Regions from separate parts of the Streptomyces sp. NPDC127114 genome, predicted to be linked through region 1. Evidence: riboswitches for the same ligand, from Rfam matches in the RefSeq annotation. Region 1 holds a riboswitch; the other holds the start of a gene.

Region 1 (7,740 bases):
AACGTCCAGACCGTGCCCTCAGGGTTGCTGGACCACTTCTCGGCGAGACCGCCGACCAGCTTGCTGCCGCCGGACTCGTGCTCGAGCAGCGCCTCGAAGGCCTGCCGGGTGACGCGGAAGGTCTCGCCGTCCGCGGCGAGGGCCGGGTCGAGGGAGGCCGGGTCACCGGGGGCACCGAAGACGAAGGTGTCCTTCGCTCCGTCCTTGTCCCCGTCCTTGCCCCGCTCGCTCGCGCAGCCGGTGGCGATGAGGCCGACCGCGAGGGCCGCCGTCAAAGCCCGGGCTGACCGGGACGTGAATATTCGCATGGGTCCACCCCTGGGTCGCCATGTGTGGTCGGTCTGACCGGCCGAACGCTACTGGCGAGTGACGCGGCAGAGAACAGTCCGCATAGCGGTGATATCAAGCTGAGACCCGGACAGTTGGCAAATCGGGCGGATGCGGGACATCGCAGCGTCGCCGTCCGAAAGCGGAGCCAAAACCTCAGCTCGGCAAGGCATTTCGGCAAGGTTTCCGCGGGGTTTCCGGGACGGCTCAGCGGTGGTGCGCGGGCGGGTAGCCGTATCCCGACTGGTGAGACGCGGCGGCCGGTCCGGCGGCGTGCGCGTCCCGGTCGTAGAACGGACGGGCGTGGGCGTACAGCCACATCGCGACCGGGTCGTACGTGTCGGACATGGCCACCGTGGAGACGGGCAGCCCGTCGGGGACGGCGGCGACCGTCTGGTGCATCATCGCCCGGACCGCCTCGACGGAGGCCGGCGAGGAGTCGTACAGGTCGAGGCCGATGGCGAGGTACGGGGAGCCGAGCGCGGGCTGCACCCAGGCGCGGCGCAGCGAGCGGACGGCCGGGGTGCGGTGGGCGTTCTGCGTGAGCAGCGCGTAGAACTGCGGGATCTCGACGGCGGGTTCGGACAGCCGCAGCGGTCCCGCGGGCATCCGGTCCAGGCCGGTGGCGATGCGGCGCAGGTCGGCCCACGGGATGCCGACGCCCCCGCCGGGCGCGTGGGGATTCAGCCAGATGCCCCAGCGGTCGGGGAAGAGGGCGCGGGCGATCTCGATGCCGGTGACGAGCTCGTGGGCGCGGTTCCAGCCGGAGGCGGCGAGCTCCTGGGCGGAGGTGACGCACGGCGCGTAGCCGTAGCCGTCGACCTCCATGTTGCCGTACTGGGCGTCGGGCGAGCCGGGGGTGCCCTGCCAGAGCAGCATCCACACGTCGGAGCCGGCCAGGGCGTGCAGCAGCTGCTCGTAGGCGTCGTGACGCCCGGGTGCCACCTGGCGCAGCATGTGCTCGACCTGTCCGGTCTCGGCGGTGCCTGACGCGCTCACCGTGGGTCCCGCCCCTCTTTCGTACGGCTCGGCTCGTGGATCGGTTCGGCTCGGGGTTCAGCGTGGGTACTGCTGGAGGTCCGACTGGAAGTTCAGCTTAAACGGGGGGTCTGTCACACGGCGGCGCGCTGGAAGAAGGGGCGCACCTTGTCCAGCATCCAGTCGCCGACCGGGTCCTGGGCCACGTCGAGCAGGATGAGGTTGACCGGCCAGGCGACCTCGACGCGGCCGAGGGCCCGGCCGAGGGCGTCGAGCGGCGCGTTCCGGTCGGCTTCGGGGCCGGTGAGCTGGACGCCGACGAAGAGGGCGGGTTCGGTGCCCTCGACGCTGGCGAGGGCGCGGCGGGCGGAGTGGACGACGCCGGTGGCCTCGAACTCGGCGGAGGCGGCGGCGAGGAAGTCGACCGGGTCGTCCTGCCAGTCGGGCTCGAAGAGGCGGACCCGGCCGCCGGTCGCCGGCCCGTCGAGGGCGGTGCGGCCGGTCCGGCAGAGCTCGGCCACGGCGGGCGGCGGGAGCGGGACGCCGACGGTGCCGCCGGGGTTCACGGCGATGCCGAGCTGCGGCGGCAGGCCGCGGGCGAAGTCGCGGGCCGGGGCGACGGTGTACGACATGTGGGCGCCGACGCAGGCGAGGAACTGCTGCTCGGAGCTGAAGACGGGCACGTAGGCGCCGCCCTCGATCTCCATGGTGGGCAGGTCGAGGTCGGTGCTGTCGGGTCCGCCGCCGTTGGGCAGCGGCACCCAGATCGGGCTGCGGCCGAGGACCTCGACGAGACGGCCTCCGGCGGAGGGGTTGCCGAGGGAGGCGGCCAGTACTTCCTCGAGCTCATTGCCCGGCCACGTCACGTCCACGGTCCTCGTCGTCCCCTTTCCCGGCCCTTTCGCGGCCCTTTCCCGGCACCCGGCGCGGATCCGCCGGACAGGCCGTATGCACCTTAATGGCGCTCCGGCGGCCCTGTGACCGGAAAGGACGCCCGAAGGGGCCGGAGTGGTTCACGCCACGTCGCGGAATCCGATCTTCCGCAGGGTGTCGGCGGCAGCGCGGTCGAGCAGGGTGACGGAGGCGCAGCCGGGTGGCAGCGCGCCCGCCTCGGCGGTCCGCACCAGACGGCTCACCGCGCGACGGTGCCGGGCGAAGGCGTACGAGGAGACGCCGCGGCCGCGCTCCCGCTGGCCGGCCCGGGCGGTGCCGGGGTCGACGTCGAGCAGGATGAGGTGCAGTGCGACGCCGCGTCTGCGGGCCTCGCGGGCGAGCCAGCCGCGCACCCAGGACTGGGTGCCGCAGTCGTGGACGATCACCCCGGCGCCGGTGCGCAGGGCGCGGCGCAGACCCGCGTAGTGGGCGATCCGGGCGAACGGGCGGTAGACGGCGTAGGGCAGGAAGCGGGGCAGCCGCTGCTCCCAGCGCTCCCGGGTGTGCTGGGAGTCGACGGCCCGGCCCTCGGCGGCCCGGCTCATCAGCGTGGACTTCCCGGCGCCGGGCAGCCCGGAGACGACCACGACGTCGCCCGCCGCGTACGTCAGCACGCGGGGGCTGCGGCCCTCGCGCTCGCGCAGGTCGCGCAGCAGCCGCGCGCGGCGCCGGGTGCGGGCGCGCTCGCGCGTGCGGGCCCGGGCGACCGCCCGCTGGGGCGGTATCCCGGTGTTCGTGGCCGCGGCCGCGACACCGGTGCGCTGGATCGTCATCGCTTCTCCCCCTGTCGGGTCTGCGGAGACCCTTGCCCACGAAGTGTAAAGAGACGGTAATGCGGCACAAGCGATTTGCCGCGCGGATCCGCCGTGCAATGATGAGCGCGCCACGCGCTCGCCCGAGCGCGCACAACCGCATACCGGCCGCTCGAATCCGCGCGGGAGAGTTCCGGTCGCCGGCGCAGTCGCGCCGCGTCGCCCGGGCGCCGAAGGAGCAAGTACCTCCCTTGAATCTCTCAGGCCCCGTACCGCGTGGATGAGGCAGATCTGAAAAGCGGGTCGCGCCGTCGCGTCCCCACCCAAGGTGCAAGCCGAACTCTCGGTGACGAGATGCTCTCGGTGAACCTCTCAGGTTCCATGACAGATGGGGAGGAACGTCCTCACCGTCTTGTCATGTCGTGCCCTGCACGCCCTGGGACCCGGGAGCCACCCGATGAGCACTGCCCCCCGTCTGACCGCCCTCGACGCGCTGCACCGTTCACTGGGCGCGACCATGACCGACTTCGCGGGCTGGGACATGCCGCTGCGGTACGGCAGCGAGCGCGACGAGCACAACGCCGTCCGCACCAAGGCCGGCCTCTTCGACCTCTCCCACATGGGCGAGATCACCGTCACCGGGCCGCAGGCCGCGGAACTGCTCGACTTCGCCCTGGTGGGGAACATCTCCACGATCGGCCCCGGCCGAGCCCGCTACACGATGATCTGCCAGGAGGACGGCGGCATCCTCGACGACCTGATCGTCTACCGCCTCGGCGAGACCGAGGCCGGGTCCTCTCACTACATGGTCGTCGCCAACGCCTCCAACGCCCAGGTCGTCCTCGACGCGCTCGTGGCCCGCTCGGGGGGATTCGACGCCGAGGTCCGCGACGATCGCGACGCGTACGCGCTGATCGCCGTCCAGGGCCCGGAGTCCCCCGGCATCCTCAAGCAGCTCACCGACGCCGACCTGGACGGCCTGAAGTACTACGCGGGCCTCCCGGGCACCGTCGCCGGCGTCCCCGCCCTGATCGCCCGCACCGGCTACACGGGTGAGGACGGCTTCGAGCTGTTCCTGAAGCCGGAGCACGCCGAGGGCGTGTGGCAGGCGCTCTCCGAGGCGGGCCGGGGCGTCGGTCTGATCCCCTGCGGCCTGTCCTGCCGCGACACGCTCCGCCTGGAGGCGGGCATGCCGCTGTACGGCCACGAGCTGACCACCGCGCTCACGCCCTTCGACGCCGGGCTCGGCCGGGTCGTCAAGTTCGAGAAGACCACGAACGAGGGCCGCTTCGTCGGCCGCGAGGCGCTGGAGAAGGCCGCCGAGCGCGCCGAGACCGCCCCGCCGCGCAAGCTGGTCGGCCTGGTCGCCGAGGGCCGCCGGGTGCCCCGCGCCGGCATGTCCGTGGTCGCGAACGGCGAGGTCGTCGGCGAGATCACCTCCGGCGCCCCGTCCCCGACCCTCGGCAAGCCGATCGCCATGGCGTACGTGGACGCGGCCTTCGCCGAGCCCGGCACGGAGGGCGTCGGCGTCGACATCCGCGGCGCGCACGAGCCGTACACGGTCGTGGCGCTGCCGTTCTACAAGCGCCAGAAGTGACCATGGGGCCGAGGCCCCTCCGGCACCGGACATGAGCCGGACGTGACGCATCCGTCTCAGTCCGTGTCTCACCCCGTAAGACCCACGTTCATCAGTACTCCCCCGATCCAGGAGAATCAGGTCATGAGCAACCCCCAGCAGCTGCGCTACAGCAAGGAGCACGAGTGGCTGTCGGCCGTCGAGGACGGCGTCGCCACGGTCGGCATCACCGAGCACGCGGCGAACGCGCTCGGCGACATCGTGTACGTCCAGCTCCCCGCGGTCGGTGACACCGTGACCGAGGGCGAGTCCTGTGGCGAGCTGGAGTCGACCAAGTCCGTCAGCGAGCTGTACGCCCCTGTGTCCGGCGAGGTCGTCGAGGCCAACCAGGACGTCGTGGACGACCCGGCGCTGGTGAACACCGCCCCGTTCGAGGGCGGCTGGCTGTTCAAGGTGCGCCTCTCCGACGAGAGCCAGGCCGACGCCCTGCTCAGCGCCGACGAGTACACCGCCTTCACCGCCGGCTAACCGAGACCCCCTAGGGATCGATTCATGTCGCTTCTGAACACCCCTCTCCACGAGCTGGACCCGGACGTCGCCGCCGCCGTCGACGCCGAGCTCCGCCGCCAGCAGTCCACCCTCGAGATGATCGCCTCGGAGAACTTCGCTCCGGTCGCGGTCATGGAGGCCCAGGGCTCGGTCCTCACCAACAAGTACGCCGAGGGCTACCCGGGCCGCCGCTACTACGGCGGCTGCGAGCACGTCGACGTGGCCGAGCAGATCGCGATCGACCGGATCAAGGACCTGTTCGGCGCCGAGTACGCCAACGTGCAGCCGCACTCCGGCGCCTCCGCCAACCAGGCCGCGCTGTTCGCGATCGCCCAGCCCGGCGACACGATCCTCGGCCTCGACCTGGCGCACGGCGGCCACCTCACCCACGGCATGCGCCTGAACTTCTCCGGCAAGCAGTTCAACGTGGTCGCGTACCACGTGGACGAGGCCGGCCTGGTGGACATGGCCGAGGTCGAGCGCCTCGCCAAGGAGCACCGTCCGAAGGTGATCATCGCCGGCTGGTCGGCGTACCCGCGTCAGTTGGACTTCGCCGAGTTCCGCCGGATCGCCGACGAGGTCGAGGCGTACCTGTGGGTCGACATGGCCCACTTCGCCGGCCTGGTCGCCGCCGGTCTGCACCCGAACCCGGTCGAGTACGCGGACGTGGTGACCTCCACCACGCACAAGACGCTCGGCGGCCCGCGCGGCGGCATCATCCTGGCGAAGAAGGAGTTCGCGAAGAAGCTGAACTCCTCGGTCTTCCCCGGCTTCCAGGGCGGCCCGCTGGAGCACGTGATCGCGGCCAAGGCCGTCTCCTTCAAGGTCGCCGCCTCGGAGGAGTTCAAGGAGCGCCAGCAGCGCACGCTGGACGGTGCCCGGATCATCGCCGAGCGCCTGGTCCAGGACGACGTCACGCAGCACGGCGTCTCCGTCCTGTCCGGCGGCACGGACGTCCACCTGCTCCTCGTCGACCTGCGCGACAGCGAGCTGGACGGCCAGCAGGCCGAGGACCGCCTCCACGAGGTGGGCATCACGGTCAACCGGAACGCCGTTCCGAACGACCCGCGCCCGCCGATGGTCACCTCCGGCCTGCGCATCGGCACGCCGGCCCTCGCCACCCGCGGCTTCCAGGCCGAGGACTTCCGCGAGGTCGCCGACATCATCGCCGAGACGCTGAAGCCCGGCTTCGACGCCGAGGCTCTGAAGGCCCGCGTGACCGCTCTGGCCGAGAAGCACCCGCTGTACCCCGGCCTGAAGTAATTTCGTACCCTTTAGTTCCAGGGTTCGTTCGTACGAAAGCTCCGGGGCACCACGCACACTGGACGGTGAGTGTGGTGCCCCACCGCTTTGCGCCCCCTCACCACGCCCCGTCCCGCTCTTCCTGCTTGTTCTTCTGCACCACCCCGGCAGACAACGGCGTCCAGCCCCACAAGGAGTCCCCGTGGCCATCTCGGTCTTCGACCTGTTCTCGATCGGCATCGGTCCGTCGAGCTCCCACACGGTGGGCCCGATGCGCGCGGCCCGGATGTTCGCCCGCCGGCTGAAGAACGAGGGGCTGCTCGCCCACACGGCGGCGATACGGGCGGAGCTGTACGGCTCGCTCGGCGCCACCGGCCACGGCCACGGCACCCCGAAGGCGGTCCTGCTCGGCCTGGAGGGCCACTCGCCCCGCACGGTGGACGTGGAGACCGCCGACGACGAGTTCGAGCGGATCAAGGAGAGCGGCCGGATCAACCTGCTCGGCGCCCACGAGATCCCGTTCTCGTTCGACGACGACCTGATCCTGCACCGCCGCAAGGCGCTGCCGTACCACGCCAACGGCATGACGGTCTTCGCGTACGACGCCGAGGGCGCGCTGGTCCTGGAGAAGACCTACTACTCGGTGGGCGGCGGCTTCGTCGTCGACGAGGACGCGGTCGCGGGCGAGAGCCCGATCATCCCGGACGACACGGTCCTGAAGTACCCCTTCCGCACGGGCGACGAGCTCCTCCGCCTCACCAAGGAGACGGGCCTGTCCATCTCCTCCCTGATGCTGGAGAACGAGAAGGCCTGGCGCACGGAGACGGAGATCCGCGAGGGGCTCCTGGAGATCTGGCGCGTGATGCAGGCCTGCGTCTCGCGCGGCATGTCCCGCGAGGGCATCCTGCCGGGCGGCCTGAAGGTCCGCCGCCGCGCCGCGACCTCGGCCCGCAAGCTGCGCTCCGAGGGCGACCCGGCCGCGCACGCGATGGAGTGGATCACTCTGTACGCGATGGCCGTGAACGAGGAGAACGCGGCGGGCGGCCGCGTGGTCACCGCCCCGACGAACGGTGCGGCGGGCATCATCCCGGCGGTCCTGCACTACTACATGAACTTCGGGGCCGGCGGGGCCTCGGAAGCGGAGAAGGAGGACGGCGTGGTCCGCTTCCTCCTCGCCGCCGGCGCCATCGGCATGCTCTTCAAGGAGAACGCCTCCATCTCCGGCGCCGAGGTGGGCTGCCAGGGCGAGGTCGGCTCCGCCTGCTCCATGGCGGCCGGCGCCCTCGCCGAGGTCCTGGGCGGCTCCCCCGAGCAGGTCGAGAACGCCGCCGAGATCGGCATGGAACACAACCTGGGCCTCACCTGCGACCCGGTCGGCGGCCT
Region 2 (7,740 bases), on a different contig from region 1:
ACAACGCCTGCGGAACGCAGGTGTGATCCGTTACTCTTGGCGGGCTTTCTCCGGAGGCAGTCTCCGCGGGCAAAGAGCAATCGACATATACCAATGTCATATTGTCCGCACCGCACCGGCGCATCGGGGGTCATGATTCGGCCGACCGGCCCGGCACGGAAAACGCAGGCAGCGGATCCCCGGAGCCATGCATTCCACCGAATCGCCCGGGGAATACGTCTGAATGACGCCTTGTCAGGAATATCCGCGGCGCCTAGCGGAAACACTGTGTGAACACGTGTCGTATAAACTCCGCGCACGAGGCAGAGTGTTGGCGCACGGCCATGCACCCATGGCCCCCCTCTCTGGCCCCGTCGCTGACAGCGCCGTCGTTACCTGCCCACGCTTCACCGTGTCTCCTGAGTGAGAGGCGACCCATCATGCTCCGACCCTCCCCGGCCCCCGCGCCGGCCCTCCGCAGTGTCCTCGCGGCCCTCGGCTCGCCCTCGGCGGTACGAGAACCGCGTACACCGGCCCTGCGGACCGCACAGGGACCGCTGAGCCCCGAACTGCCCCTGCCCGTCCACGTGCTCGGCGCGCCCGGTGGGGTCGACGCCCCCGCGGCCGCCGGCACGGCCGGGCAGCGGCCACCGCGCACCCGGCTGGCCGGCTGGCGCTTCCTCATCAGGAACGGGGACCGGGCGATCGCCGCCGCCGACACCATGCTCACCCCCGACGGCTGGTCCTTCTCGCACTTCTTCGAGGGTCCCTACGTAGCGGCCACCGAGCGGGCCCTGATCCAGGCCGAGGCGCTGGTCACCCCGTACCAGCCGCGGCTGCTCTCCGTGCCGGAGCTCTACATGCTGACGCTGTGGCTGCACGCCGACACCGAGGCGGACGGCTCCACCACCGAGCCGGGACCGGCCGACCTGCTCGTCCCGCTCGCACCCGCGCCGCCCGGGATCGCCGCCAACCGCCCCTACGCGGTGGCCGATCTGCTCCCGGTGATCGGCCTGCGGCTGACGCCGCCGCCGCTGCTCGGCTCCGCCGCCAGCGCGACGGCCTGACCGCGCGCCCCGACCGGCAGCAGTGCGCCCCGGGACCCGTGTGGTCCCGGGGCGCACTGCTGTCCGAGACGGGTCCCGTTCGGACTAGCCCACTGGGACCACCCCGAACCCTCCTAAGTGACGGGGCGGTTGACCTGAACCGCCCCTGAGGGTGATGCGTCTTCCCAGGAGAGGACGAGCTGCCGCGAAATCCCTGCGGAATGCCGTCCGTAGGGCAAGACTGGGGACCGGAACCGAACCGACCGACGGGGGCGGCCATGCCGACGAAGAGCCGCAGGACATCCACCACGACGCAGCGAAAGAATCCCTCCATGTGCCAGCACCAGCCCGCCTGTCCCACCGCCGACTCCGCCGACCGGGAGGCCGCCCGCCCTGTGGCGCACCACCCGGAACAGGGCTGGAGCCTGCTGTGCAACGGCGTCCTCCTCTTCGAGGACACCGGTGAGCTGCTGCCGGACGGGCAGATCATCGCCCCGCACCGCCCGCTGACGGCGTCCGGGGTGACGACGGCGGCCTGACGGCCGTCCGACCGCTCCGTACGGGGACGGGAAAAGCCGAGGGCCGGCCCGGAGACACGCTCCGAACCGGCCCTCTCGTCATGCTCAGTTGTCGTACTCGTCCAGCGGCGGGCAGGAGCAGACCAGGTTGCGGTCGCCGAACGCCCCGTCGATCCGGCGGACCGGCGGCCAGTACTTGTCCGCGGCCGAGACGCCGGCCGGGAACACCGCCTCCTCGCGGGTGTACGCGTGGTCCCACTCGCCGCCCAGCGCCGCCGCGGTGTGCGGGGCGTTGCGCAGCGGGTTGTCCTCGGCCGGCCACTCGCCGGAGCCGACCTTCTCGATCTCGGCCCGGATCGCGATCATCGTGTCGCAGAAGCGGTCGATCTCGGTGAGGTCCTCGGACTCGGTGGGCTCGATCATCAGCGTGCCGGCCACCGGGAACGACATGGTCGGCGCGTGGAAGCCGTAGTCGATCAGACGCTTGGCGATGTCGTCGACGCTGACGCCGGTGCTCTTCGACAGCGGGCGGAGGTCGATGATGCACTCGTGCGCGACCAGTCCGGCCGGACCGGTGTAGAGCACCGGGTAGTGCGGCTCCAGGCGCTTGGCGATGTAGTTCGCCGCGAGCACCGCGACCTGGGTCGCGCGCTTGAGGCCCTCGCCGCCCATCAGGCGGACGTACGACCAGGAGATGGGCAGGATGCCCGCGGAGCCCCACGGAGCGGCGGAGATCGGGCCGACGCCGGTCTCCGGGCCCGCGGTGGGCTGCAGCGGGTGGTTCGGCAGGTACGGCGCGAGGTGCGCGCGCACCGCGACCGGACCGACGCCCGGGCCGCCGCCGCCGTGCGGGATGCAGAAGGTCTTGTGCAGGTTCAGGTGCGAGACGTCGCCGCCGAAGTGACCCGGCTTGGCCAGGCCGACCAGGGCGTTGAGGTTGGCGCCGTCGACGTACACCTGGCCGCCGGCCTCGTGCACCAGGCCGCAGATCTCGGAGACGTGCTCCTCGAACACACCGTGCGTGGACGGGTAGGTGATCATCAGCACGGCGAGCTCGTCGCGGTGCTGCTCGATCTTGGCGCGCAGGTCCTCGACGTCGACCTCGCCGTCCTCGGCGGTCTTCACGACGACGACCTTCATGCCGGCCATCACCGCGGAGGCGGCGTTGGTGCCGTGCGCGGAGGACGGGATGAGGCAGACCGTGCGCTGGGTGTCGCCGTTCGCGCGGTGGTAGGCGCGGACCGCGAGCAGACCGGCCAGCTCGCCCTGCGATCCGGCGTTCGGCTGGATCGACACCTTGTCGTAGCCGGTGGCCTCGGCCAGGCGCTCCTCGAGCTCGGTGATGAGGGTGACGTAGCCCTGCGCCTGCTCGACCGGGGCGAAGGGGTGGATCTGGCCGAACTCGGGCCAGGTCACCGGCTCCATCTCGGTGGTCGCGTTCAGCTTCATGGTGCAGGAGCCGAGCGGGATCATGCCGCGGTCGAGCGCGTAGTCGCGGTCGGCCAGCTTGCGCAGGTAGCGCAGCATCGCGGTCTCGGAGCGGTGGGCGTGGAACACCGGGTGGGTCAGGTACGCGTCGGTGCGCAGCGCGTCGACCGGCAGCGCGTCCTCGGTGACGGCGTCCAGGGCCTCGATGTCGGCCTCGACGCCGAAGGCGGCCCAGACGGCGGCGAGGTTCGCCCGCGTGGTGGTCTCGTCGCAGGACACGGAGACCCGGTCGGCGTCGACGCGGTACAGGTTCACGCCGCCCTCGCGGGCGGCGGCGACGACGGCGTCGGCGCGGCCCGGGACACGGGCGGTGAGGGTGTCGAAGAACGCGCCCTGGGTGAGCTCGACGCCTCCGGCCCGCAGACCGGCGGCCAGGATCGCGGCGTAGCGGTGGGTGCGCCGGGCGATGCCCTTGAGGCCCTCGGGGCCGTGGTAGACGGCGTACATGCCGGCCATCACGGCGAGCAGGACCTGCGCCGTACAGATGTTGCTGGTGGCCTTCTCGCGGCGGATGTGCTGCTCGCGGGTCTGCAGGGCCAGACGGTAGGCCCTGTTGCCGTCGGCGTCGACGGAGACGCCGACGAGGCGGCCGGGCAGCGAGCGCGCGTGCTTGTCCTGGACGGCCATGTAGCCGGCGTGCGGACCGCCGAAGCCCATCGGGACGCCGAAGCGCTGGGTGGTGCCGACGGCGATGTCCGCGCCGAGCGAGCCGGGCGAGGCCAGCAGCGTCAGGGCGAGCAGGTCGGCGGCCACGGTGACGATCGCGCCGAGCTCGTGGGCCTGGTCGATGACCGGCTTGATGTCGCGGATGGCACCGGAGGCGCCCGGGTACTGGATCAGGACGCCGAAGACACCGCGCTCCGCGATCTCGGCCGGGATGCCGGCGGACAGGTCGGCGACGACGACCTCGACGCCGGTGGGCTCGGCGCGGGTCTCGATGACGGCGATGGTCTGCGGCAGGGCGTCCGCGTCGACCAGGAAGACGCCGTTCTTGACCTTGCCGACCCGGCGGGACAGCGCCATCGCCTCGGCGGCGGCGGTGCCCTCGTCGAGCAGCGAGGCGCCGGAGGTGGGCAGACCGGTGAGGTCGGCGACCACGGTCTGGAAGTTGAGCAGGGCCTCCAGACGGCCCTGGGAGATCTCCGGCTGGTACGGCGTGTACGCCGTGTACCAGGCCGGGTTCTCCATGACGTTGCGCAGGATGACCGGCGGGGTGAAGGTCCCGTAGTAGCCCAGACCGATCATCGGGGCGAGGACCTGGTTGCGGTCGGCGAGGGAGCGCAGCTCGGCCAGCACCTCGGCCTCGGTGCGGGCTCCCGGCAGGGCCAGGGCCTCGGCGTTCTTGATGACGTCCGGCACGGCGGCGGCCGTGAGCTCGTCGAGGGAGCCGTAACCGACCTGGGCGAGCATCTTGGCCCGCGCCTCGGCGTCGGGCCCGATGTGCCGCTGCTCGAAGGGGATTCCCTGCTCGAGCTCGGAGAGCGGAATGCGGTTGGCGGTCATGTACGGGGGCCTCCTGGTCGTCACGACCTGCGAGGGGCACCTCGGCGCGGGTGCCCGGACGGCCTCCCCCTCTGTCATCTCAACCTGAGAGCTTCACCGGCGCGCCCTGCGGGCAGGCCGGCTTTCACCGTCGGTGAGAGCGGATGCCGCGACGCCCGCCCTGCTTTCCAGAGTGACCTCGTCCGCGCGGTACGGGTGCCTGAGAGATTCCGGGGAGGATTTGCTCCTTCGGCGCCTCCGGAAGCCTTCTCCGGAGGACTCTCCCGCGCGGGGTCCACAGCCACAGCCAGCCTACCAGCGCCGTTCCTTCTCCCATCGCTCAAGTGGCCGACATCCCAGATGTGCACTTTCGTAGTGCTTGTAGAGCAGTTGCGACCAGTTGGAGGGACCGTGCAGACCGACATCGATCCGCGCAGCCTGATCGGCCGCAAGGCGTTCGACCGGAACGGACACAAGATCGGCACCGTGGACGAGGTGTACCTGGACGACGCGACGGGCGTCCCCGAGTGGGCCGCCGTCCGCACCGGCCTGTTCAGCCGGGACGCGTTCGTCCCCCTGGAGCCGAGCGAACTGGCGGGCGACGGTCTCCACATCCCGTACGAGCGCGCGCTCATCAAGGACGCCCCCGACTTCGGCGTCGGCCGCCACCTCTCCCCCGAGCAGGAACTCCAGCTCTACCGCCACTACAGCCTCGCCCTGCCGCCCCCGCCCCAGGACACCGACCCCCGCGACTTCGGCCGTCTGGCGGGCCAGGAGGAGTCCTGAACCGCCCTTCCCGCCCCGCGCGACCCGCCAGGGCTACGCCGCCGCACCCGTCGCGCCGCCGGGGACCAGCGGCAGCGGGTCCGAGGGCTCGAGCTCGGGATCGTCGACCGAGAAGGTGCGCACCCGGCCGGGCGCCGAGGTCGGCTCCTCGAAGCGGACGGTGACCCGGCCGACGCCACTGCCCTGCACCCAGCCGGGCCCGTGCACGGCGTGCCGCACGTCGAGCCCGGGAGCCCAGCGCCGCTCGACGCGCTCCGTGGCCGTCGGAGGCGCGGGCGCCACGGCCGAGGAGGCGCCCACGCCCTCCTCGGCCCGCTCCGCGTCTCCCGCCCCCTCCGCGGCACCGGCCTCCGCCCGCACCTCCGCCTCCGCCTCCGCCTGGGCGAACAGGTCCTCCTGCGTGTAGTCCGCGAGCCCGCTGACCCCGACGCCGAGCAGCCGCACACCACCGGTCGTGTCCACCAGGTCCAGCAGCCGCGCCGCCGCCTCCCGCACCACCACCGGGTCGTCCGTCGGCCCGCGCAGCGTCTCGGACCTGGTCAGCGTCGAGAAGTCGTAACGCCGCACCTTCAGGACGATCGTCCGCCCCGAGTGCCCGGATCCCCGCAGCCGCGCCACACACCGCTCCGCGAGCCGCTCCACCTCAAGCCGGATCCGCAGCCGGTCGTGCAGGTCCACGTCGAAGGTGTCCTCCACGGACACCGACTTCGCGTCCCGCTCGGCCACCACGGGCCGGTCGTCGTACCCGAGGGCCATCAGGTACAGCGAGGACCCGTGCGCCTTCCCCAGCAGCCGTACGAGCTCGTCCTCGCCCGCCTCCACCACCTCGGCCACCGTCGTGATCCCGGCCCGCCGCAGATGCTCCCCGGTCGCCGGCCCGACGCCCGGGATGATCCGCACCGAACGCGGCCCGAGCAGCTCCCGCTCCGTACCCGGCTCGATCAGCACCAGCCCGTCCGGCTTGGCCTCCTCCGAGGCGATCTTCGCCAGCATCTTCGAGCCGGCCAGACCCACCGACCCGGTGAGACCGGTGGTGACGAGGATGTCCCGCCGCAGCCGCTCCCCCGCCGCCCGGGCGCTCGCGCCGTCGTCGGCGACGCCCCCGGCCTCCAGGTCGACGAAGGCCTCGTCCAGGCTGAGCGGCTCGACGAGCGGCGAGAGCCGCCCGAGCAGCTCCATCACCTGGCCGCTGATCGCCCGGTAGAAGGCGAAGCGCGGCACGAGGTAGGCCGCGTTCGGCGCGAGCCGCCGCGCCTGCGCCATCGGCATCGCCGAGTGCACGCCGAAGCGCCGTGCCTCGTACGACGCGGTCGCGACCACACCACGCGGCCCGAGCCCGCCCACGATCACGGGCTTTCCGCGCAGGCTGGGCTTCGACGCCTGCTCGGCGGCGGCGAAGAAGGCATCCATGTCGAGATGCAGGATGGTGGGCGCGGCTCTCACGGTTCCGATGCTGCCCCACACCACTGACAACCGGCCCGCACGCGCGTACGGACCGGTTCCGCCGGGCGCGGAGCCGCCGGGTCAGACGGCCCGGTCCCGGCGCCGCCGCGCCAGCTCGTCCGCCGGGTTGTGCCCGATCAGGGTCTCGCCGGTGTCCACGCGCTCGCCGTGGAGCTGCGACAGCGCCGCCTCCACGTCCCGCCAGACCACTCCCACGGCGATGCCGAAGACGCCCTGACCGCCCTGCAGCAGGTCGACCACCTCGTCCGGCGAGGAACACTCGTAGACCGTCGCGCCGTCACTCATCAGGGTCATCCGCTCCAGATCGCGGAATCCGCGGGCCCGCAGGTGCTGCACCGCCGCCCGGATGTTCTGCAGCGCGACCCCCGTGTCCAGGAATCGCTTGACGATCTTCAGGACGACGACGTCACGGAAGCTGTAGAGCCGCTGGGTGCCGGAGCCGTAGGCGGGCCGCACGCTCGGCTCGACGAGGCCGGTGCGCGCCCAGTAGTCCAGCTGCCGGTAGGTGATGCCGGCCGCCGCGCAGGCCGTGGGACCGCGGTAGCCGACGGTCTCCTGGACCTCGCCCGGGGCCGTCGGGGGCGCGCCGGCGTCCGTACCGAGGTCGCCCACACTGCCGTGAAGCGGATACGGGCCCTTCTCCCCGGGGGCGCGCCCCAGGAAGCCCCCTGCCGTACCGTCGCCGCTGCTCATCACGCCGACCCTCCGTCCTTGACCTGCCCACACGAAGGTAGGCAGTCACTCGGGGTGCGTCAACGATCGCCACACTCGGCACGCCGAGTGATAATCACCCGAAGAGTGGTTTCCCGTGCCCCGTGTCGGGGAAAGGCTACTCGAATGCCTCGGGGCCGCTCCCCGGCCGCGGCCGGACGGGCCGCGGGCGAGTCCGGCGGGCTACTGGTTGCTCGTCCCGAAGTCCTCGGGCGAGATCTGGTCGAGGAACTCGCGGAACTTCTCCACCTCGTCCTCCTGCTCGT

What was found. Region 1 has a riboswitch for glycine ahead of gcvT (glycine cleavage system aminomethyltransferase GcvT). Riboswitches for the same ligand answer to the same signal wherever they lie in the genome.
Region 2: it holds a riboswitch for glycine, as region 1 does, so the genes downstream of both, gcvP (aminomethyl-transferring glycine dehydrogenase) here and gcvT (glycine cleavage system aminomethyltransferase GcvT) in region 1, are expected to answer to the same signal.

What each region holds. Positions count from the first base shown of each region.
Region 1 covers NZ_JBHXTJ010000010.1:28,911-36,650, forward strand. The annotation lists gene ACFVGS_RS13085 (ABC transporter substrate-binding protein) at 1-308, opposite strand, end outside; gene ACFVGS_RS13090 (enhanced serine sensitivity protein SseB C-terminal domain-containing protein) at 535-1,326, opposite strand; gene ACFVGS_RS13095 (enhanced serine sensitivity protein SseB) at 1,440-2,177, opposite strand; gene ACFVGS_RS13100 (AAA family ATPase) at 2,319-3,011, opposite strand; glycine riboswitch at 3,164-3,275, shown strand; gene gcvT (glycine cleavage system aminomethyltransferase GcvT) at 3,448-4,587, shown strand; gene gcvH (glycine cleavage system protein GcvH) at 4,711-5,094, shown strand; gene glyA (serine hydroxymethyltransferase) at 5,119-6,378, shown strand; gene ACFVGS_RS13120 (L-serine ammonia-lyase) at 6,560-7,740, shown strand, end outside.
Region 2 covers NZ_JBHXTJ010000002.1:355,907-363,646, forward strand. The annotation lists gene ACFVGS_RS03730 (hypothetical protein) at 420-1,046, shown strand; gene ACFVGS_RS03735 (DUF5999 family protein) at 1,358-1,564, shown strand; gene gcvP (aminomethyl-transferring glycine dehydrogenase) at 1,649-4,534, opposite strand; glycine riboswitch at 4,712-4,810, opposite strand; gene ACFVGS_RS03745 (PRC-barrel domain-containing protein) at 4,874-5,299, shown strand; gene ACFVGS_RS03750 (DNA polymerase IV) at 5,333-6,742, opposite strand; gene ACFVGS_RS03755 (MerR family transcriptional regulator) at 6,824-7,456, opposite strand; gene ACFVGS_RS03760 (bifunctional nuclease family protein) at 7,658-7,740, opposite strand, start outside.